Regions from separate parts of the Pannonibacter sp. genome, predicted to be linked through region 2. Evidence: riboswitches for the same ligand, from Rfam matches in the RefSeq annotation. Region 2 holds a riboswitch; each other region holds the start of a gene.
The links. A riboswitch is a leader RNA that binds a small molecule or an ion and turns the genes downstream of it on or off. The one in region 2 is predicted to bind cobalamin.

Region 1 (7,303 bases), on a different contig from region 2:
TTCGGCGAGCCCATGTTCTCGCCAATGCACAGGTGAAAGTGCCCGCCATTGGCGAACATCACCGTCAGATAGGCATCGAATAGGCTGATCTTCACCGGAGCGCCGGGGCACTTCCATTCATAAGCCGCCCCTTCGATGATCGGGCCGAACCGGATGCCCTGCCAGTGCTCTTCGAAGATCTCGCGCAGCAGGGGCTCGAGCACCTCCTGCGTCGCCGGGATGTCCCAGATCTCCCGGGCGGTCGTGCCGTCGGGGTTGCGGCGCACATCCGTCGGTTCGGGCCCCGCGACGGGCAGAGAAAGGGGCGAGACGTGCGGGTCAGCGGTCATGGTCATATGCGATCTCCTCAGAAGGTGCCCTTGACGCCGACGAAGGCGGTCGTGCCCTGCGTGTTGTAGCCGTAGACCTCCTCGTAGTTCTGGTCTAAGGCGTTCTCGACCCGGCCGTAGAGCGTGAAGTTGTCGTTGAGCTTATAGTCGGCGCCGAGGTTGACGAGGACATAGTCGTCAAGCTTTACGCGTGTCCGCGGCGTGGCGTTCACCCACTCGCTGTCCATCTGTTGCCCGTTGTAGACGGCGTCCACGAACGCGGAGGCCCGGCCGTCGAGGAACGTGTACTGCAGCCCCGCAGAGCCGCTGTGCATCGGCCGGCGCACTTCCTTCTGGCCGTTCGGCTCGCGGGCGTCGAGATAGGTGTAGGACGCGCGACCGGTGAGCCCGTCGAGGATCTCCGCACTGGCCGAGATTTCGACGCCCTGGCGCTTGCTGGTTCCTTGGAGGTTGTAGGGTGTCGAAGCGAAGCCGGGAAGGTACCGCGTCTGGATCTCGTCCGTCAGCCGTTCGCGGAAATAGGTTACGTCGACGGTCAGCCGCTCGTCGAGGAACTTCTGTTCAATGCCGATATCCCAGCCGAAGTTCTCTTCCGGCGTCAGGTTCGGATTGCCGACGAAGCGGGAGGGCTGGAAGCCGAACTGCTCATAAAAGGTCGGATTGGTAACTCCGGTGCCGATCGAGGCGTGCAGCCGGGTGCCGGTCTCCTGATGCAGATAGGCCGCGCTGGCATTGTAGGTAAGGGTGTCCTTGAACTTCTCGTTCCGGTCATAGCGCAAGGCGCCGGACAGGAAGATCCGCTCCATCAGTTCCAGCCGGTATTCCCCGACATAGCCGGACAGGTCGCGCTGCTGCCGGCGGCCCTGGTCAGGACTGCCCGGATAGGCGTTCTTGTAGCTTTCCCGCTCCCACTCGATGGCACCGGTCAGGCTGTGGGCTGCCTGAAGAAAGCTCTCGGTCTGGAAGGCAAGCGTGCCCTGGTAGCTGAGGTGCAGGCGATTGTCGTCATTGCCGTTGCGGTTGTTCGAATTGAGGCCGCGCCGATGCAGGTCGGTGTATTCAACCCTGGCCCGCTGCACGAACAGGTCATCGAACAGGGACCATGTCAGCCCCGCGCCACCATAGACCTCCCGTGTCTTGTTGTGGCTGTAGGTGTCGATCACCTGGCCCTGCGTCGGGCGGTCCGGATAGGCGAAGTCCTGGTCGTCGGTGTCCGACTTGCGGTTGACGAAGCGCAGGTTGGCGTCAAGCACCAGAGTGTCGGTCAGGTCGGCCCGGACCTTGCCGTTCAAGGTCATGTTGCGGTCGCCGTCCTTCTCCTTGCCGTAGTCGGAGATATTGAAGCCATCGGTCCGGCGTAGCGCCGCCGAGAAGGCCCCGTCGATGCGGTCATTGCCGCCCTGGACCAGCAGGTCGGTCAAGACCGTCTTGTCGGTACCGACCTCGCTGCGCCCGGTGACCCGGTAGCCGTTGCGCAGGCCACCCTTGGTGATGATGTGGATCACTCCCGAAGCGGCATTCGAACCGTAGAGCGCACCCTGCGGCCCGCGCAGGACCTCGATCCGGTCGATGTCGGCGACCTGCATGCTGCCAAAATCGAATTCACCGGAAGAGGCTGAGGCGACCTCTACTCCGTCGATGAGCACCAGCACATGGTTGGATTCTGATCCACGCAGGCGGATCTGGGTGAGGCCGCCGAAGGATCCCGTACGGGAAACAGCGACGCCGGGCACCTGGCGCAGCGCATCGGCGACATAGCGGACCTGCGACTTTTCGAGGCTCGCGCCGGTGATCACGGTCGAGGCACGCCCGACCTTTTCCGCCGCAAGTGGCGTGCGGCCAGCGCTGATGACGATCGTGTCCAGTTGTTCCGGTTCGGATGCGGCTGGTGCGGCAAGGGGGAGAGACAGGGCAGGAACAAGACCGCCGGCCAGAAGGCACGGCAGGGCAATGCCGGTGGTGAACCGGTTCTTCATGACAAACACCCGCGTTTGGCGGCGGGCGAGGCCCGCGCCAGCATAAGACGACGCACCGCCTTGCAAGCGGACGCGGTTCAGCGCCCGCCGGAAAGACGGCAAGGTTTGGGTGTCACCTCAACGGGAAACCGCGCCTCGACACACCCCGTATCGAAGGCCGGGTGACTGAGCGCGGCAGGTCTCCTGGCTCACGGGTCGCCGTGTGTGTCCGCCTTCCCGGGATCGGGCCTTGGGCCTCCCAGTGGCATGAGTGGACACGCACTCTCCGTTCACAGTTGCGGGGGCAGCCACGGTTTCGGTCCCTGTTGGGTACGCCTCACCGTGTTCCCTTTTCATCCGTCCACCGACGGAACCACGTTCGCAGCGCAACATGCAGGTCGCTTGTGCCGCCTGTCAAGGTTGCACGCGGCGGGTCCCCCTAAAGAATGGGACGCAAGGCCTATTAATACTTGATTTTAAAACTCATAAATTTTAGACAAGACCTCGAAAGGGGCGTTAGCCAACAGCCAGGCCCGCAGTTACATGAGAGAGCAAGATCATGCGCATTGCAGGCGTTCTGCTGCTTGGCCTTCTGGCCACGGCGGCCCAGGCTGAACCGATTGTCATCACCGATCATGAAGGCCGCACGGTGGAGCTTGCGGCGCCAGCTGGCCGCATCGCCTCCATTCCGATCCCGATGGCCTCGACCTTGATCGCCATTGACGGCGCGACCTCGAAGCTGGTCGGCATGAACCCGACCGCCAAGTCGGCCATCGTTGAAGGGATCCTCGGCACGATCTTCCCCGAGGCCAAGGACATTCCGTCCGACATCACCGCGCCGAACTTCATTCCGAACGTTGAGGAACTCGCCGCCACGCGGCCTGACCTCGTCATCCAGTGGGCAGGGCGTGGCAAGGACTATGTCGATCCGATCACCAATGCCGGCCTCACCGCGATGCTGATCTCCTATGGCACCGAGGCCAAGACACGGGAATACATGTCGATGGCCGCAACGGCGATGGGCAAACCGGAGCGGATCGCTGAGTTGATCGAGTGGCGCTCCAGGGTTGAGGCCGATCTTGCCGCAAAGTCCAAGGCAATTCCGGCCGACAAGAAGCCGAAGGTGCTCTACCTGCTGCGAGCACAGGAAGGCCTGACCGCGTCGGGCACCAAGGGCAACTACAATGCCTGGTACATCGAGCTGGCCGGTGGCCAGAACGCATCGGCGACTGTCGAGGGCAATGGCGTTACCATCAGCCCGGAGCAGATTGCCGAGTGGAACCCGGACGTGATCCTGCTCAACAGCTTCGAGGCCAAGCTCGGGTTGGAGCGGATTGCCAATGACCCGATCCTGTCGCTGACCAAGGCGGCCCAGTCGGGCAGCGTCTACAAGCTGCCGCTTGGCGGCTACCGCTGGGATCCACCGAGCCAGGAGAGCCCGCTGACCTGGATGTGGCTCGCCAACCTGCTGCACCCGGATGTCTTCTCCTATGACCTGCGCGCCGAGATGAAGACCGCCTACAAGCTGCTTTACGGCCATGACCTTACGGACGACGAAATTGACGGCATCCTGTGGATGGACATGCAGGGTGGACAGACCAACTATTCCGCCTTTGCGCGCAAGGGATGACTGTCGCTCTTGACCACAAGGCGCTGCCTGCCGCTTCCATGCGGCGGGCAGGGATTTTTTCGGCGCTGGTGCTGCTGCTGCTTGCTGCCATGATCCACGCCATTTCTGCCGGGCGCTTTTCCGTTGCACCTATGGAGATCCTGGCGATCCTGTCCCGCGCTGCGGTCGATGGCGTTGGCACAGAGATGGCCGACCGGATCGTGGCTCTGGTGCGTCTGCCCCGCGTGCTGCTGGCAGCTTTGAGCGGGGCAGCCTTGGCCGTCGGCGGCGCAGCTCTGCAAGGCGTCTTCCGCAATCCCCTCGTCAGCCCGCAGGTGCTCGGCATCAGCCAGGGCGCCGCCTTTGGCGGAGCGCTCGCCATCCTGATCGGAATTTCCGGCGTGATGCTCCTTGGCATGGCCTTTGCGGGAGGGCTTGCGGCGCTGGTCATGGTCGGCTTGCTGGCGCGCATCGATGGCCGCACCGAGGTCATTACCGTCATTCTGTCCGGCATGGTCATCGGCGCCCTGTTTGCGGCATTGGTCTCCATCGTCCAGTTCGTGGCCGATCCGAACACCTCCCTGCCGGCCATCGTCTACTGGCTGATGGGATCCTTCTCCACCGCCACCTGGGCCCGGCTCAGCCTTGCCGTGCCCGGCTTGACGCTCGGTCTCTTCGTCGTCTGGCTGTTGCGCTATCGCATCAACCTTCTGGCGCTTGAGGAGCAGGAAGCGCGCAGCCTCGGGGTTCGCCCGGACAAGGAGCGCTGGCTTGTGTTCATCGCCATCGCGCTGATGACAGGAACATCCGTCGCCGTCGCCGGCATTGTCGGCTGGATCGGTCTGGTCGTCCCGCATGCCGCACGCATCATCGTTGGCGAGGATCACCGCGTGCTCATTCCCGCTTCGGCGCTTCTGGGGGCGGCCTATCTCGTCTTCGTCGATACGCTCGCGCGCTCGCTCACCAGTGCGGAAATACCCTTGGGCGTGCTGACTGCGCTGATTGGTGCGCCGGTCTTCGCCTTGCTCCTTCGCCGCCATTTCAGACAGGTGAACCGGCCATGATCGGATTGGACAACGCCGCCGTCGTATTTTCGGGGCGCACGCTCTTCCAGCGCATGTCCTTTACCGTGGACACCGGCCGCACCTTGGCCGTGCTCGGACCCAATGGGCGGGGCAAGACCACATTGATCCGCGCGCTGCTGGGGCTTCAGGTGCTCGCCGAAGGACGCCGTACCGCTCCCGATGTCACGGGCTATGTACCGCAGCACGGGGCCAGCCAGTCGCGGCTGACAGGTCTTGATGTCGTGGTGATGGGCCGTGCTGCCCGTATCGGCCTGTTCGGCCAACCCGGACGGGATGACATTGCCGCGGCTGAAAGCGCCCTGCGCGAGGTCGGTGCCGGTGAACTGGCCGGCTTGCGCTATGACCGCCTGTCCGGCGGCCAGCGTCAGCTCGTGCTGATCGCCCGGGCTCTTGCCACCGGCTCGCCGGCGCTTGTGCTGGACGAGCCGACTTCGGCACTGGACCTTGGCAACCAGTCCCGCACGCTGGACCTGTTGGCGCGTCTTCGTGATCGTCGCGACCGGGCAATTCTCTTCACAACGCATGATCCCAATCATGCGCTGGCGGCTGCCGATGACGTCCTCCTGATGCTGCCGGGCGGCGAGGAGCGGCATGGGCCGCTTGCCGAGATGATCACGCCCGACCTGATGCAGCGGCTCTACGGTGTGGAGATGCACTGGGTGACGCTGCCAACCGGCCGCAAGGCCATCGTGCCGGCCTTTGCCGGGAGTGCTGCGGCATGACTGTTCTGGTGCTCAACTCCGGCTTCGCCGAGCCTTCCGCCACGGTCCGCGCGCATCCCGCCGCCCGTATCGTGTCTCAGGCGTCGCTCTGTGGCCAAGACCTTGCTGCGGCAACAGGTTTCGTGACCGGCAATCTCCTGGACCAGGATGCACTCCTCGTCCTCAAGCCCGATCTGGAAGCCTTTCTGGATCGGGGCGGGAGGTGGTTCTTCAACGGGCACATTGTCCGTCCGCTGCTGGACGGGCTCGGCATCTATCAGCCGATGACCGCGCCAAAGCGGGCGGATTTCACCCTGCACCGGCTGGCGGAGCACCCGATCTTTGACGGTCTTGCGCTGGAAAAGCTTGAGACCAACAAGGGCGTTGCCGGGTTCTATGGCCGCGGTGCCAATCCCCTGCCGGCAGGTGCTGTCGCTGTTACGGGACTTTCTGGCGGCAGAATTCCGGTCGACTGGGTCTGGCCACGGCCACGCGGCGGTCGGGTCTTTTCCCATGCGGGAAACGATCTCGGCCAGATGGGGCTTGAGTGGGATCTAGCCCCGCTGCTGCAGACCCGCATTCTCGACTGGGCCGCAGGAGGGCCGTGCCTGTGCGCCTGATCGCCATCTCCGCCGGAACCTATTATCACATCGAGAGCCTGGAGGCGGAGCGTTACGCCCGGTTCTTTGACCTTGTCGTGCCGCCGGAGCAGCTTGCTGATGGTCTCTTGCCGTCGGATTGCCTGTTCGTGCCCTGCCGCACGCCGCCGCAGCGGATGATCGGGCAGAAATCATCTGTCGCCGTGCATCTGGACGCCGGTGGGACTGTCATTGCCATGGGCGAAAGCCGCAGCGATCTCTGGGCACCCGCCATCGTGTTCCACGAGCGGCCGACAAACTGGTGGTGGTGGCTGGAGCCGGAGGCCGATCTCGGCAACCGGGTCACCGCACCATCCCATCCGCTGATGCACGGCATTGGTAAGGACGATGTCACCTGGCACCTGCACGGCCACTTCGACGTGCCTACGGGGGTCGATGTGCTCGCGGAAGACCGCGAGGGCCGGGTCATCGCCTATGTCGATGATGTCTCCACGCCGGGTCGTCTCGTCGTGACCTCGCTTGATCCGATCTATCACCACGGATCGCATTTCATGCCGGCGACGACCCGGTTCCTCGACAAGTTCCTGCCCAACCTGAAAGCCTGGATCAATGGATAAAGATGTTCTGACCGTCGCCGAGGGCCACGAGACCCTGGCGTTTCGGTTTGCCGATTTGCTGCGCTACCATGGCATCGGTTTCCCCGGTGGCGTTGCCCATGCCTTCAAGGCGATGCAGGCGGCATTCCCGCTGCTAGATGAGGCTCCCTTGCAGAGGCGCGAAATCACCGTTTTGACGGCCTTCTCCGGCCTGGGCGGACGCGATGCGGTGGAGATGGTCACCCGGGCGCTGACAGATGGCCGCATGACTGTTGACCGTTCGCTTGGAGGACGTGATGTGCTCAGCGAGCCGCCGGGGCCCTATCTCTGGCGCTTTACCTATCGTGGTCGCACCGCCGAGGTGACGATCCGCCCGGGGCATGTGCGCGAGGAGTTCGTCCGGCTGGGCGCCACTCCCGACCGGACTCC
Region 2 (7,303 bases):
GACGATACGGGCCATGTCAGCGAGGTCACCGGTCGGCGGGTTGCGGTACTCGACCGACACCTTCATCTGGTCGCCGGCAACGGCAATGGCGTTCTTGATCGTGTTCCACCAGCTGTCGCTGTCTGGAGCATGACTGATCAGGACAAACTTCTCGCCTTCTGCAGACGCAGGCGCGGCAAAGCCGGCAACAGCAAACACGGCCGCAGCAATGGCGGTCAGGGTCTTTCTCATGAATTCCTCCCAAAACGGTTCACCCGGCGGCTCCCTCCGTCCGGGCCGCGCGGCGTCTGGGCAAACCCACCGCCAATCGCGATGGAATATTCATTCTATTTTTCGATTCAATGCAACAACTTTTTTATGGCTCAATTCTACGTCCCGCACCAACAGCCACCGCCAGCGCGATGGCAAGCGACAGCGTGGCCGAGAGCGCACGGAAGGAACCGAAGTCCACTTCAGAGACGGAAAGCACCGTGGCATCAAGCTTTTGCAGCGGGCTCATCACCGTGTCGGTAATGGCAATGACCGGCAGATCAAGGCCCCGCGCCACCTCCGCCAGTTCCACTGTCTCCGCACTGTAGGGCGCAAAAGTGATCGCAATCAATGCATCCCCAGGCCGCAGCGCATGGCGGCGATCGAGCTTGCCAACAGCGTCATGCAGCAAAGCCGGCACGTTCATCTTCTCGAAGGCATAGGCGAGATATGCGGCCACCGGAAAGGTGCGGCGCAGGCCGATGATATGGACCATCTGTGCCTCACTGAGGAGTTTGACGGCGCGGTCCAAATTTCGGCTATCAACAGTATTTGCCAGATTTTCCAGAGACATACGCCCTGCATCAATGAATTCCGCGAGAAGCGCTGACGGGCTGCCAGCCCCGCTTTCACGCAGGTTCTTCAGCCGTGTCGCATAATCCGGCCAGCCTTGCGAATAAGCCTCGCGAAATAATCGCTGCATCTCCGTGTAACCGGAAAAGCCGAGGATCTTGCAAAAACGCATCAAGGCCGAGGGCTGCACTCCGGCCGCCTGCGCCATATCGGCAACCGTCGAAACGGCGATCCGATCCGTGTTGGCAGAGAGATACTCTGCACATTGCCGCAGCCGCTTGGGCAAGGTCTCCGACGCCTCGAGAAGGCGGGCATGGAAAGCCTCGATGGTCCGGGGAGCCTGTCGTTGCGACATCGCGATTCCTTGCAGGGCACTGTTCTCTCTTGACAAAACAAGATAGCCCCGCGATGACAGAATTGGAACAAAAATTCCATTTCACATCGGGAGGATGGTGAATGACCCTGGGGATAGGTCTGATCGGCACAGGCTTCATGGGCAAAGCCCATGCGCTTGCCTGGCGCAATGCCCGCGCGGTGCTGGGAACCATTCCCGACGTGCGCCTTGAACTGCTCTGCGACACGCCGGCCGACAAGGCGGCAAGCTTTGCCAGCCAGTTCGGTTTCGCCCGATGGGCAGATGACTGGCAAGCGCTGGTCAGCGATCCAAGAGTAGACATCGTTTCCATCACGACGCCGAACCGCTTCCACAAGGAAATGGCCCTGGCCGCGCTGGCCGCCGGCAAGCACGTCTGGTGCGAGAAGCCGATGGGCCTGACGCTGTCAGATGGCGAGGAGATGGCGGCGGCGGCAGCAGCCAGCGGCAAGACCACGATGGTCGGCTACAACTACATTCGCAATCCGGCCTTCCGCCACGCGCAGAAGCTGGTGGAGGCCGGGCGGATCGGCCGCCTCGTGCATGTTCGCGGCATCGTTGACGAAGACTATCAGGCCGATCCCGATCTCGCCTGGACCTGGCGCGCCCATCTCGACGAAGCCGGTCTCGGCACCCTTGGTGACCTCGGCTGTCATCTCGTCTCGATGCTGATGGGCCTCTGCGGCCCGATCGAAAGCCTTGTTGCCGACATGCAGACGGTCCACACCACCCGTCCCCTGGCCGACGGATCGGGTCGCGGCGCGGTCGAAAACGAGGACACGGCCACGGCTCTTCTGCGCTTTGCCAGCGGCGTGCATGGTTCCCTGTCCACCTCACGCTCCGCCTGGGGCCGCAAGAACCGTCTTGGCTTCGAGCTGCATGGCACGAAAGGCATGATCACCTTCGACCAGGAACGCATGAACGAGCTGCAGCTCTATGTGAACGAGGGACCGAAGGCCGAGCAGGGCTTCCGAACCATCCTGTCTGGCCCGGAGCACGGCGTCTATGGCGCGTTCTGCCCCGCTCCCGGCCATCAGGTCGGCTTCAATGACCTCAAGATCATCGAGGCGGCGGAATTTCTCACAGCCATCACAACCGGCACCCGGCCGCACCCGGATTTCGCGGCGGCGCTGGAATTCGAAAAGGTCATCCACGGCATCGCCGAAAGCGCACGCACGGGTCGTCGTATCCGCCTTGCCTGAGATCCTGCCCGCGTCGATCTCGTCGGGGCCGGCGCGGCGCAAACTGTCTGCTGCGTCCGGTGCTAACCGGTGTGCCGCGCGGCTTTGAGCCGAGCGGCGCGCCCGCCCCGTCGCCCCTGTGCAGCGGCGGCGGCCGTTGCCACCCGGGCCAAATCTGTCACCTGCACAAGCGCCGGGACCAGCACCGGGCCGAACCGCTTGCGTTCTGGCTCAGGCACGTCATGGCCTTGCTCCAGCCTTGCAACAGCTGGATACGCGCTCAGGGCAAAGCCGACGAGATCATCGATCCGCTCGCGCCCTTCCAGTCCGCCAAAGACATAGGCAAGCCCGTCTCGGACAGTGAAAGCCATCAGGCATCCGTCGTTGGATCCATCCGATTGCGGGCAGCCGCTGCGCACCCGTCCAGTCAGGTGCGTGTCTGCCAGATCAAAGGCTTCAGCCACATCACCGGCCAATGCAATCTGCCGCGCAAGCAGACGCGCCATGATGCAGGGACGTCCCGTTCGCCTGCACAGTGTCGAAAAACCATCGGCACTGCCAGGCGCGGATGTTGGTGATTGCGAGACGCTATCAGGATGAGAGGAAATGCAGTCCACCGTGTCGCCCTCCGCGAACGGACGCGGGGTGGTCGGGGCCGCAAAGCTGGATGCGGCCGGATCTGGGTCCGGAAACTGCGCGTGCCATCTTGCCTCCTGCCGGGGCACCCCGCCCGGGTTGGTTCAAGGGATGATGGCAGGTCTCCTGACTTGCGGGTCACAGCGCCCCTGTCCCTTCCCGGCCAGCCCGGCCAGTGGTTTCGACAGGTATGCTCTCCGCCTACAGTTGCGGGGGCAGTCCCGGATTTGGCTCGTTTCAACAACGGCGCCGCACCGGATTCCCTTTTCATCGTCCCGACGCCTTTGCACGTCGGAACGAACCATCGCCCTCACGCTAGTTCACGTCGAAGCGCAAGGCAACCGCTGCCAAAGGCGGATGCACAGCAGCCGTTGATCAGCGGAACAACAACACAGGCACCTTGCAGGCGCGCAGCATCTGGGTTGTCGTCGACCCGATCAGCAGCGTCCGGATCCGGGAATGGCCATAAGCCCCCATGACCAGGAGATCGACAGCCTCACGTTCGATGGCCTCGGCAATCACCGTCTCCGGGGCGCCGTCACGAACTTCGGCTGTCACGGTAAAGCCGGCGCCCTCAAGCTGTGCCTGTGCCCCGTCCAGTTTGCGCTTCAGCTCGACGCCCGGGCTGCCCGCCATCAGCAAGCGGGCCTCAAGCCCGGCCAGCAATGGACTGCGCGCCACATGATCCACCGCCTTCAGGCTGCTTGTGCCGCCATCGAAGGCAATCAGGAAACGCTTCAGCGGCTTGAAGGCCCGCGAGGCCACAAACAGCGGCTTGTGACTTGCCCGGGCGAGACGCTCGAGATTTGACCCCAGGTGCAGTTTGTTGAAGTCTGCCGCTTCGCCTCGCTTGCCGACGACGATCATCGCAGCTTCCGCTTCAAGGTCCGCGAGAGCCTCCACGACTTCGCCATGCCGCAGCCGTTCGCTCACGCTTACGCCACCTGCAGCGACGATACCCCTGGCATCTTCCAGCAGTGCCCGGCCCTGCTTCTGGGCCAGCTTTGCCCGTTCCTCGTCAAGCCGTGTGAGTTCGGTCAGCAGAGCCGTCCGCGCACCAAGCGCAATGGAACCGCTGAGATCGGCGCTTTCAGCGGCAGGACGGGTCAATACATGCACGAGTTCAACCGGCAGTGACAGGCGGCCGGCGATCCAGGCCGAGTGCTCGCAGACGCTGCGCCCGTAGACGGAGGCGTCCACCAGGGCAATGATCTTGTTACTCATCCTCGGATCTCCTTCAATGGGCCATCAGCTTGTCGAGCGCACCCGGCTTGTCATGCAAAGCCAGGCGGTCAACGATCGTTTCACTGGCCTCATTCAGACCGACAATCGTGACTTCAGCCCCTTCACGGCGGAACTTCAACACCACCATATCGAGGGCTGCCACGCTGGAAATGTCCCAGATATGCGCCCTCGACACGTCGATGACCACACGTTCCAAAACTTCCTTGAAGTTGAATGCCGCAGAGAAGTCTTCAACCGAGGCAAAGAACACCTGCCCCTCGACCACATATACCCGCTCACGCCCATCGGCGGACAGGTCTGACGTCACGCGGAAGATCTGGGAAATCTTCCAGGCAAAGAAGATGCCCGAAAGGAGAACCCCGACGAGCACACCAATGGCCAGATTGTGAGTATAGACAACGAAAAACACGGTTGCCAGCATGACAATGGACGAGCTTCTCGGATGATCGCGCAGGTTCTTGATCGATGACCAGCTGAACGTCCCGATGGACACCATGATCATGATCGCGACAAGCGCCGCCATCGGGATCTGGCTGACCCATTTACCGAGAACAACGATCAGGAACAGCAGGATGACGCCGGCAGCAAAGCTCGACAGGCGCCCGCGCCCACCGGATTTCACGTTGATCATCGACTGCCCGATCATGGCGCAACCGGCCATGCCGCCGAAGAAACCGGTGACGAAATTCGCAACGCCCTGGCCGACACATTCCTGATTGCGATCAGACGGCGTGTCCGTGAGATCATCAACAATCTGCTGCGTCATCAGGGATTCCAGCAGACCGACAGCGGCCACAGCAACTGAATACGGCAGAATAATCAGCAGAGTGTCGAGGTTCAGCGGAATATCCGGCAACAGGAACACCGGCAGCGTCGACGGCAGTTCGCCCATATCGCCCACTGTACGAACATCAAGGCCGAACCCGATTGAAAGCGCGGTCAGGACCAGAATACAGATCAGCGGCGACGGCACGGCCTTGGTCACATAGGGCAAGAGGTAGATGATCCCAAGGCCCGCGGCGACCATCGCATAGGTCAGCCACGTCACCCCGATCAGTTCCGGCAACTGGGCCAGGAAGATCAGGATCGCCAACGCATTGACGAAGCCAGTCATTACTGAACGCGACACAAACCGCATAACGAAGCCAAGCTTCAGCAGCCCTGCCCCAACCTGCAACACACCGGCAAGGATGGTTGCCGCCAGCAGGTATTGCAGGCCATGGTCCTTGACGAGGGTCACCATCAGCACAGCGGTTGCTGCCGTCGCCGCTGAAATCATGCCCGGGCGACCACCAACGATCGCTGTGATCACGGCAATCGAGAACGAGGCATACAGCCCGACTTTCGGATCGACGCCCGCAATGATCGAAAAGGCGATTGCCTCCGGAATGAGCGCGAGGGCAACGACGAGACCGGAAAGAAAATCCGCGCGGACGTTGCCGACCCATTGGGTCTTGTAGTTGGAAAAAGTAGTCATCAGTGTCCTGTTCAGATGATCAAAACCCCGTTGCCGCGCAGGCGCGAATGTCTGGCGGCGGGGCAGATTGGTCGATCAAGTGAATTGTCCGGCGGATCGGCGGCCGGAAAAGCCACCCGGATTTGCACCGGGTCCAGATGAGTACTTTCTCCTACTTCATTTCATACTGCATCGCAACATGCACATCAGGCCGCAGCTTGCACCTTAACCCCGCATCCGGCGCAAGCTGCGACAGCGCTTCAACCCGGCACCCGTGCGATCACCTTGATCTCGAAGTCGAATCCGGCAAGCCAGTTGACACCGATTGCAGTCCAGTTCGGATATGGCGCGTTGGGGAACACGTCTTGCTTCACGGTCATAAAGGCAGGAAACTGACCTTCCGGATCGGTGTGAAACGTCGTCACATCTACAATATCGTCAAACCCGCAACCGGCCGCATCAAGCGTCGCAGCAAGGTTCCGAAACGCCAGACGAACCTGCTGTTCGTAGTCTGGCTCGGGCGTGCCATCCGGGCGGCTGCCCACTTGGCCAGAGACGAACACCAGGCTTCCTGAGCGAATGGCCGCTGAGTAACCATGTTGCTCATAAAGGGCATGTCGTCCGGCGGGGAAAATTACTTCTCGTTGTGTCACTGGCTTTGCCTCGCTCTGCATGCCACCGCGCGATCGCTCATTGCACCGGGTGGCCCCCCCTCGGGAGTTTGATATACGATACGTATGCAGACTAATTGACATACGGATTGTATGTCAATTTCAAATACGCATCGTATGTGAATGGACCTGACATGGTGACAAGCCGCGCACAAAGCATGGAAGAAAACAGGATCAAGCTCATCGCTTCTGCCAGGCAGGCTTTCGCCGAAAAGGGCTATGCCGCCGCATCCATGGACACCTTGACCGCGAATGCCGGACTGACCCGCGGCGCGCTCTACCATAACTTCGGCGACAAACGAGGGCTCTTCGCCGCTGTTGTCGAGCAGATCGACACGGAAATGGCAAGACGTGCCAAGGTGATCGGCAGCAAGGCCGGAGGGAAATGGCCGGGCTTGCTCGCAGAGGCGGCCGCTTACATTGAAATGGCGCTGGACCCGGAGATCCAGCAGATCGTCCTGAGGGACGGCCCCGCCGTTTTGGGAGATCCATCCCAGTGGCCGAGCCAGAACAATTGCCTGCAGGTGACCCGGCAGGCAATTGAAGACCTTGTCAAAGACGGGACGCTTATCGCGGTTGATCCGGAAGCTGCCGCCCGCCTCCTGAGCGGGGCAGCGTTCAATGCAGCCTTGTGGATCGCCGCCAGCCAATCACCACACACTGTCCTCGACAAAGCCATGTCCGCCTTCACGGCAATGGCCAGCGGCCTCCTGGCAAAGCCGGTGACTACCCCGTGAAACGGCCCGCGCGATGGCGATCAGACAAGGCCTCTGCTCCGCACTAGACGCTCATGGTCGCTGCAACGGCGGTTTTCCAGGCGTCATACTTGCGCGCGCGCGTCGCCTCATCGATGCGTGGCTCGAAGCGCCGTTCGATAGCCCAGCTTTCGGCAAAGCCATTCATGTCAGGGTAGACGCCG
Region 3 (7,303 bases), on a different contig from region 2:
CTCATGATCGTCGTCGTGATCATGATCGTGGTCATCATCGTCATGGTCGTGATGGTGATGATGATGCGCCCGGCGCGCGGCCAGATCGTCCTCGGCGGCGGCCGCGCGGCCGAGCAGCACGTCAACCGGCAGGTTGCCCTTCTCCGCATGAATGATCTCGACGCCGGACCGGACATCCTCGGTGATGTGCTCGCGGATATGGGCCAGCTGGTCCGCGTCCACCAGATCGGCCTTGTTCAGCACGACGAGATCGGCGCAGGCGAGCTGGTCGTGGAACAGCTCCTCGACCGGATTGTCATGGTCGAGCGAGGCATCGGCGGCACGCTGCGCCGCCAGCGCCTCCTCGTCGAGCGCGATGCGGCCTTCCGCCAGGGCGGCGGCGTCCAGCACGGTGATGACACCGTCCACCGTCACGCGGGTCCTGACGCTCGGCCAGGAGAAGGCGCGCACCAGCGGCTGCGGCAATGCGAGGCCCGAAGTCTCGATGACGATGTGATCGGGCGGCGTCTCGCGCGCCAGCAGCATTTCCATGGTCGGCAGGAAGTCGTCGGCCACGGTGCAGCAGATGCAGCCGTTGGTCAGCTCGACCACATCGTCGGCGCTGCAGGTGGGGTCGACGCAGCCGTCCAGCAGCGAGCCGTCGAAGCCCATGTCGCCGAACTCGTTGACGATGAGCGCGATGCGGCGGCCGCCCGCATTGAGCAGCAGGTTGCGGATCAGCGTCGTCTTGCCGGCACCGAGGAAGCCGGTGACGATGGTGGCGGGGATCTTGCCGCCTTGAGTGAGCACGGTGGTCATAACTGGATATCCGGACAGGAATTGGGTTTGAGGAGCAGCGGCAGCCCGCAAGCGACCAGCACGACGCGGTCGCAGACCCGGGCAAGCTCCTGGTTGAGGCGGCCCTGCGCGTCGCGAAACGCGCGCGCCATGGCATTGTCAGGCACGATGCCGAGGCCGACTTCGTTGGTCACGAAGATGACGGGGCCAGCGAGATCGGGAATTGCAGCAGCAAGGCTTGCGGTATCCGTGGCAAGGTCCCGGTCGGCCAGCATCAGGTTGGTGAGCCAGAGGGTCAGGCAGTCGACGAGCACGATCCGTTCGGGGCCGCAGTGCAGGGTGATCGTGCCGACCAGATCCAGTTGTTCCTCGACCGTCGTCCAGCGTTCGTCGCGCCGGGCCTTGTGATGGCCGATGCGGTCGGCCATCTCCTTGTCCCAGGCGGCGGACGTGGCGACATAGATCGGGCAACGCCCGGCTTTCAGCGCCAGCTGCTCTGCAAAACCACTCTTGCCGGACCGGGCGCCGCCGGTGACCAGCACCGACCGCGCGGGCTCAAGCCCTTCAGATTGCACGGGATCTCAGCCGAACAGCTGCGAACCGACGGCACTGAAGCCGACACCAACAATGCCGGCGGCAACCAGTCGCGCCGTCACCGGGGTCGAAACGGCTGCCGTCTTCGGGTTGGTCAGCATCATGGCGAGGCTTGCGATGGCAAACTGGATGACAGCAAAGCCGATGAAATAGGCGTAAAGCGGTGCCGGCTCGGCGCCGATGATGGACTCGCCATAGGCGTAGCCGTGGAAAAGCCCGGCAATTGCGAACAGAACAGCCCAGGCGCCAGCCGGAAGCTCGGTTTCAGAGACAATAAGCCCCCCGGCGATGACAACCGAGAGCGCGATCACAAGTTCTGCCAGCGGCAGGTCAAAAGCCGCCATATGCACCAGAACGCCGGCGATGGTGGCGAGAACAAAGGCGGCCGGCAGGACGAGGCTGCGGCCGACGAGACCGGCGGCAAGGCCGACGGCGATGATGAAGGCGAGATGATCGAAGCCGATCACCGGATGACCCAGCCCGGACAGGAGGCCCTGGACGAAGGTCTGCGGCATCTCGCCATCCATCATGTGATGAGCACTGGCCGGACCAGCGACCAGAAGCGCCGGGATCGAAACGGCAAATACCTTGCTGCCAAGGCGGCAACATGCGCGGAAATTCATGTTCATTTTCAAGGCTCCATTCCGTCCACCCGACGGCGAGGGGTTGCAGTGCGGCAGGCCGGTCTCCTGGCTCGCGGGTCGCAGCCCATGCCACGCCTTCCCGGACTTGCATCCAGTGGCTGTGTGCGGCAGGGCTCGCCGCTGACAGTTGCGGGGGCAGCTGCGGATTCGGAGCCTCGAAGTGAGTCGCTCGCCACCGCATTCCCGTTTCATCCCTTAGGGCTTGGCCCGACAGGGAACCTGACAGGATTGTTCTAACCCTTCGGGAGGATGGGAACAAGGACGCCCTTTGGCGGGCGGGCGGACAAAGCGGCATGGGGCTGGCCGGAAAGCGACACCACCGGACCGGGGTCGGCGGACATTCGGGTCGGGATTCGCCGGCAAAGGGTCCGCGCCAGCTATGGCATGGGCGCACAAGCTTCTGATTTTTCGCGGAATTCCGCGACTATACAGCCTGTGGAAAAGTTTCTTCAAGAAAGGGCTTGGCAAAGGGGGAGAGCGTTTGTTATACGCTCGCCACCGACAACGACCCACCCGGTCGTTCACCACGGCGCCCTGCTTCAGGGCCTTTGACGGTGATCCGCGATAGCTCAGTTGGTAGAGCGTTCGACTGTTAATCGAATGGTCGCAGGTTCGAGTCCTGCTCGCGGAGCCATCTTTCTTCCCCAGAAAGCCAGCCAGACAAAACAATGTCAATCCCGGACAATTGGCTGTCCAGGACCGACAATTCGCGACATTTTTTTGTAGCTGCCCCGCACCGCAAGACATAACGGGCCGGCTACAGCGTACCCGAAGGTACTCCGGCGGCCTTGGCCATCATTTTCTCACCCTGATCAGACGCTCATGCCGCCGTCGACCATCAGCATCGCTCCGGTAGTGAAGCTGCTGTCGTCGCTGGCAAGATAGAGCACCGAGCGCGCCACTTCCTCCGGCAGGCCATGGCGGCCGAGCGGGATGAGGGAGTTGAACATGGCCGTTCCATCAATCCCCAGCTCCCGGCTGAGACCGGCTTCGACCGCATGCTGGAACCCGTTGTCGAGGGGGCCAGGGTGGACGGAGTTGACCCGGATCCGGCGCGGAGCCAGTTCCTTTGCGAGGCACCGCATCAGCCCGATCTGGGCATGCTTGGCGGTGATATAGGCATAGACGCCCGGATCACCGCGGGTGGCGGCAACCGACGAGGTGATGATGAAGCTGCCGCCGTCGCGCATCTTTGGCGTGGCGTATTTGGCGCCAAGGAATGCGCCAGTGACGTGGACCCGCTGGACGGATTCGAACACGTCCAGCGCATAGCCGGCGATCGGCCGGACCTCGCCGAAATTGCCGGCATTGGAAAAGAAGATGTCGATGGGACCAAAGGCTGCAACCGCCGCGTCGATGTAGGCCTTCGTCGCCGCTTCCGAGCCGACGTCGGCGGCAACTGTCAGAACGTCGCCGGCCGGAAGGCTCGCCCGTGCGGTTTCAAGGGCTTCCTGCGAGAGATCGACCAGAACCACTCTGGCTCCCTCCTCAAGGAACAGGCGGGCCGTTGCGAGCCCAAGACTGCCGGCGCCGCCTGTGATGATGGCGGTCTTCTGGTTCAGTTTCATTTTTATTCTCCCGGGGTGTTGGGCAGTTGGGATCTGGGGGTGGGGTGGGATGCAACCTTGAAGAAGGCTCTCGGCTCCCCTCCGAAACGAAGGCAGGGCTGTCGCATATGTGGCCAGACAGCTTTCGCGGCGTCTCAGCTCCCCTCCCCCTCGTGGGGAGGGGCTTGGGGGTGGGGGGAGCGGACTAAAATCCAGGTTTCACGTTCCTGACCAGTCGTACTTCAGACGCTTTGTGATCTGACGGCCTCCCGTGCCCCCCACCCCTCACCCCTCCCCACGAGGGGGAGGGGGGCTGACAGGCCACGAAGAGCATCTAACTTCATATGCGATAGCCCTGCCCCACGAGGGGGACCGGAGAGGCCGCTCCCCTCCCCTTTTGCCAGTGCGTCAGAACGGGTAGTGGATCGGGCCGTCCTGGATGGTGATCCAGCGCAGTTCGGTGAACTCGGCAATGCCTGCCTTGCCGCCGAAGCGGCCGTAGCCGCTGTCCTTGACGCCGCCGAAGGGCATCTGCGCCTCGTCATGCACGGTCGGACCGTTGATGTGGCAGATGCCGGATTCGATGCGGCGGGCGACCTGCATGGCGCGGGTGATGTCACGGCCGAACACGGCGGCCGAGAGGCCGTATTCGGTGTCATTGGCGATGCGCACCGCCTCGTCGATGCCATCGACACGCACGACAACCGCCACGGGCCCGAAGCTTTCCTGGCCGTAGATGTGCATGGTCGGGTTGACCCGGTCCAGGAGCGTGGCCTCCATCACTGCGCCCTGCACGCCGCCGCCGGCGGCCAGCACCGCGCCCTTGGCGGTGGCGTCCTTGATGAGATCCTGGATGCGCCGCGCCGCATGGGCATCGACCACCGCGCCGAGCGGGGTCTTGCCCTCGCGCGGATCGCCGGCCTTGAGCGACCGGGCCTTGGCCGTCAGCTTGGCGATGAAGGCATCGGCGATTTTTTCATCGACGATGATGCGTTCGGTCGACATGCAGATCTGGCCCTGGTTCATGTAGGCGCCGAAGGCTGCCGCATCGACGGCGGCGTCGAGGTCGGCGTCGTCGAGCACCAGGAACGGCGCCTTGCCGCCCAGCTCCAGCAGGGCCGGCTTGAGGTTGCGGCCGCACATTTCCGCGATGATCCGGCCGACACGGGTCGAGCCGGTGAAGTTGACGCGGCGCACCGCCGGATGGGCGATGAGGGCTTCAACGATCTGCGGCGCGTCGTCCGGCGCATTGGAAATGGCGTTGAGCACGCCATGCGGAATGCCGCCGGCCTGCAGCGCGTCGATGATCAGGCGATGGGTGCGCGGGCAGATTTCCGAGGTCTTCATGACGACGGTGTTGCCGCAGGCGAGCGGCGTTGCCAGCGAGCGGACGCCAAGGATGACCGGCGCGTTCCACGGCGCCATGGAGAGCACCACGCCGACCGGCTGGCGCATGGCCATGGCCATGCTGCCCGGGCGGTTGGACGGGATGATCTCGCCGGCGATCTGCGTCGTCAGGGATGCGGCCTCGCGCAGCATTTCGGAGGCAAGATAGACGTTGAACCGGGCCCAGCCTTCGGTGGCGCCGATCTCGTCAGCCATCGAGCGGACGAAATCGTCCGCCCGGGCGGACAGCGCGTCGGCGGCGGCCAGCAGGACCTTGCGGCGCGGACCGGGCCCCATCTGGGACCAGGCCGGGAAGGCGGCAGCGGCGGCGTCACAGGCGAGCTGCGCATCCTCGATGGTGGCCGCTGCGACACGGGTGGCGACATCGCCGGTGATCGGGTTGCGCCGCTCGAAAGTCCGGCCGTCGGAGGACTGGGTGTCGTCCGCGCCGATCAGAAGTCCAAGAGCATCCATGGTTTTGTCCTTGAGGTCAGTGCATGTCATGTGAAGTATCAGAGCCGGGGCACCAGTGATATCGGCCCCCGGCCGACGGATCAGTGGGTGAGGCCGAGGAAGGCGCGCTGGACCGCCGGGTCGGCCTTGAGATCGGCAGCCGATCCTTCGCCAACCAGCCGGCCGACCTCCATCAGGTAGCCCCGCGAGGCGAGCGCCAGCGAGAGGCTGACGTTCTGTTCCACGAGAAGGACGGAGACGCCGGCATCGCGCACCCGGCCAAGGGCCTGGAACAACTCGCCGACGACAACCGGAGCAAGGCCAAGGCTTGGCTCGTCCAGCATCAGGAGATCCGGGTTGGACATCAGCGCCCGGCCGATGGCGACCATCTGCTGCTCGCCACCGGACATGGTGCCGACCTGCTGGGCCCGCCGTTCGGCAAGCTTCGGGAACAGGTCAAAGATGAAGTCACGCTGACGCGCCTCCCCTGCCCGCGCCCGCCGGGCATAGGCCCCAAGCCGCAGGTTCTCCTCCACGGTAAGATCGGCAAAGACGCCGCGCCCTTCCGGCACCAGCGCGATGCCAGCCTCCAGCACCTTGTGCGCGGCAAGGCCGGCAATCGGGCGGCCGCCGAGCTGCAGCGACAGGCCGGGATCCGGCTTGACCAGCCCGGCGATGGCCTTGAGCAGGCTGGACTTGCCCGCACCGTTGCCCCCCAGGATGACGACGGTCTCGCCGCGATCGACACGGATGGAGACAGTGTCGAGCGCCAGGTGCTTGCCATAGCGCAGGCTCAGGCCTTCAAGCGACAGCAGCATGGGGCTCTCCCAGGTAAGCGCGGACAACCTCTGGGTCGCGCAGGACATCGGCGGTCGGGCCATCGGCCAGTTTTGACCCGGCATTCATCACCACCGCACGCGGACACAATGCGCGCACGGCGTCCATCACGTGCTCGACCAGCAGGATCGTGATGCCGCGGGCATTGAGCTTGGCAATCAGGTCAATGCCGATGCGCAGTTCCGACGGGTTGAGACCGGCGAGCCATTCATCAAGGAGCAGCAGCTTCGGCCGGGACGCCAGGGCGCGCGCCAGTTCCATGCGTTTCTGGTCGATGTAGGTGAGGTCCGTCGCCTTTTCCCCGCCCCGGCCTTCCAGTCCCACCGCCGCCAGCAGGTCTGCGGCCTCGATCCTTGCCTCCTGCTCGGAGGTGTGACCGGCGCGGAACAGAATGGCGGCGAGGATGTTTTCGGACACCGTCAACGACGGCAGCACCCGCACCAGCTGGAACGTGCGGGCCACACCGGCGTGGGCGATGCGATGCGCCGGCAGGCCGGACAGGCGCTTGCCCTGCAGCGTGATGGTGCCACCAGACACCGGCAGCAGGCCGGAGATCATATTGAGCACCGTGGTCTTGCCCGACCCGTTGGGACCGAGCAGGGCCACGACCTCGCCCTGGGCAAGCTCAAAGGAGACGTGGTTGACGGCGGTGAGGCCACCGAAGCGCTTGGAGAGATCGGAGATTTCCAGGAATGCCATCACTTGGCCTCCCCTTCTGCGAGCCGGCCCTTGCCGTGTTCCGGTGCCGTGCCGGCTGCCTGACGGGAGCGCTCGGACTTCATCCGGGCGATCAAGCCTTCGAGGAAGTCGAGCACGCCACGCGGCAGCACGAAGACAATGGCCATGAACAGGAGGCCGAGGATGATGGAATAGTGGTCCGGGAAGTTGGCCGAGAGCCACTCGAACAGCAGGAACAGCGGCACCGCACCGACAGCAGGCCCCCAGAGCCGGGTCGCCCCGCCCAGAAGCGCCATGATCAGCGTCAGGAACGAGATGGTCGGATTGAAGACGATGGTCGGCTCGATATAGGTCCAGCGCGGGGCCTGGATCGCCCCCACCAGCGTG

Region 1: linked by a shared signal. The riboswitch ahead of ACTIFE_RS15310 (TonB-dependent receptor plug domain-containing protein) and the one ahead of ACTIFE_RS11490 (hypothetical protein) in region 2 are both predicted to bind cobalamin.
Region 3: linked by a shared signal. The riboswitch ahead of ACTIFE_RS08540 (HupE/UreJ family protein) and the one ahead of ACTIFE_RS11490 (hypothetical protein) in region 2 are both predicted to bind cobalamin.

What each region holds. Positions count from the first base shown of each region.
Region 1 is NZ_JBHYDX010000022.1:12,712-20,014, reverse strand. It holds gene ACTIFE_RS15315 (DUF7676 family protein) at 1-335, opposite strand, end outside; gene ACTIFE_RS15310 (TonB-dependent receptor plug domain-containing protein) at 347-2,305, opposite strand; cobalamin riboswitch at 2,462-2,677, opposite strand; gene ACTIFE_RS15305 (ABC transporter substrate-binding protein) at 2,844-3,914, shown strand; gene ACTIFE_RS15300 (FecCD family ABC transporter permease) at 3,911-4,957, shown strand; gene ACTIFE_RS15295 (ABC transporter ATP-binding protein) at 4,954-5,700, shown strand; gene ACTIFE_RS15290 (hypothetical protein) at 5,697-6,299, shown strand; gene ACTIFE_RS15285 (hypothetical protein) at 6,290-6,895, shown strand; gene ACTIFE_RS15280 (hypothetical protein) at 6,888-7,303, shown strand, end outside.
Region 2 is NZ_JBHYDX010000014.1:53,204-60,506, forward strand. It holds gene ACTIFE_RS11475 (sugar ABC transporter substrate-binding protein) at 1-231, opposite strand, end outside; gene ACTIFE_RS11480 (MurR/RpiR family transcriptional regulator) at 356-1,177, opposite strand; gene ACTIFE_RS11485 (Gfo/Idh/MocA family protein) at 1,279-2,397, shown strand; gene ACTIFE_RS11490 (hypothetical protein) at 2,460-2,882, opposite strand; cobalamin riboswitch at 3,112-3,333, opposite strand; gene ACTIFE_RS11495 (universal stress protein) at 3,388-4,236, opposite strand; gene ACTIFE_RS11500 (SulP family inorganic anion transporter) at 4,250-5,734, opposite strand; sul1 at 5,817-5,872, opposite strand; gene ACTIFE_RS11505 (RidA family protein) at 5,974-6,366, opposite strand; gene ACTIFE_RS11510 (TetR/AcrR family transcriptional regulator) at 6,519-7,121, shown strand; gene glpK (glycerol kinase GlpK) at 7,165-7,303, opposite strand, start outside.
Region 3 is NZ_JBHYDX010000009.1:117,770-125,072, forward strand. It holds gene cobW (cobalamin biosynthesis protein CobW) at 1-798, opposite strand, end outside; gene cobU (bifunctional adenosylcobinamide kinase/adenosylcobinamide-phosphate guanylyltransferase) at 795-1,352, opposite strand; gene ACTIFE_RS08540 (HupE/UreJ family protein) at 1,359-2,000, opposite strand; cobalamin riboswitch at 2,034-2,253, opposite strand; tRNA gene ACTIFE_RS08545 (tRNA-Asn) at 2,574-2,649, shown strand; gene ACTIFE_RS08550 (SDR family NAD(P)-dependent oxidoreductase) at 2,828-3,583, opposite strand; gene ACTIFE_RS08555 (aldehyde dehydrogenase) at 3,971-5,422, opposite strand; gene ACTIFE_RS08560 (ABC transporter ATP-binding protein) at 5,503-6,216, opposite strand; gene ACTIFE_RS08565 (ABC transporter ATP-binding protein) at 6,203-6,940, opposite strand; gene ACTIFE_RS08570 (branched-chain amino acid ABC transporter permease) at 6,937-7,303, opposite strand, start outside.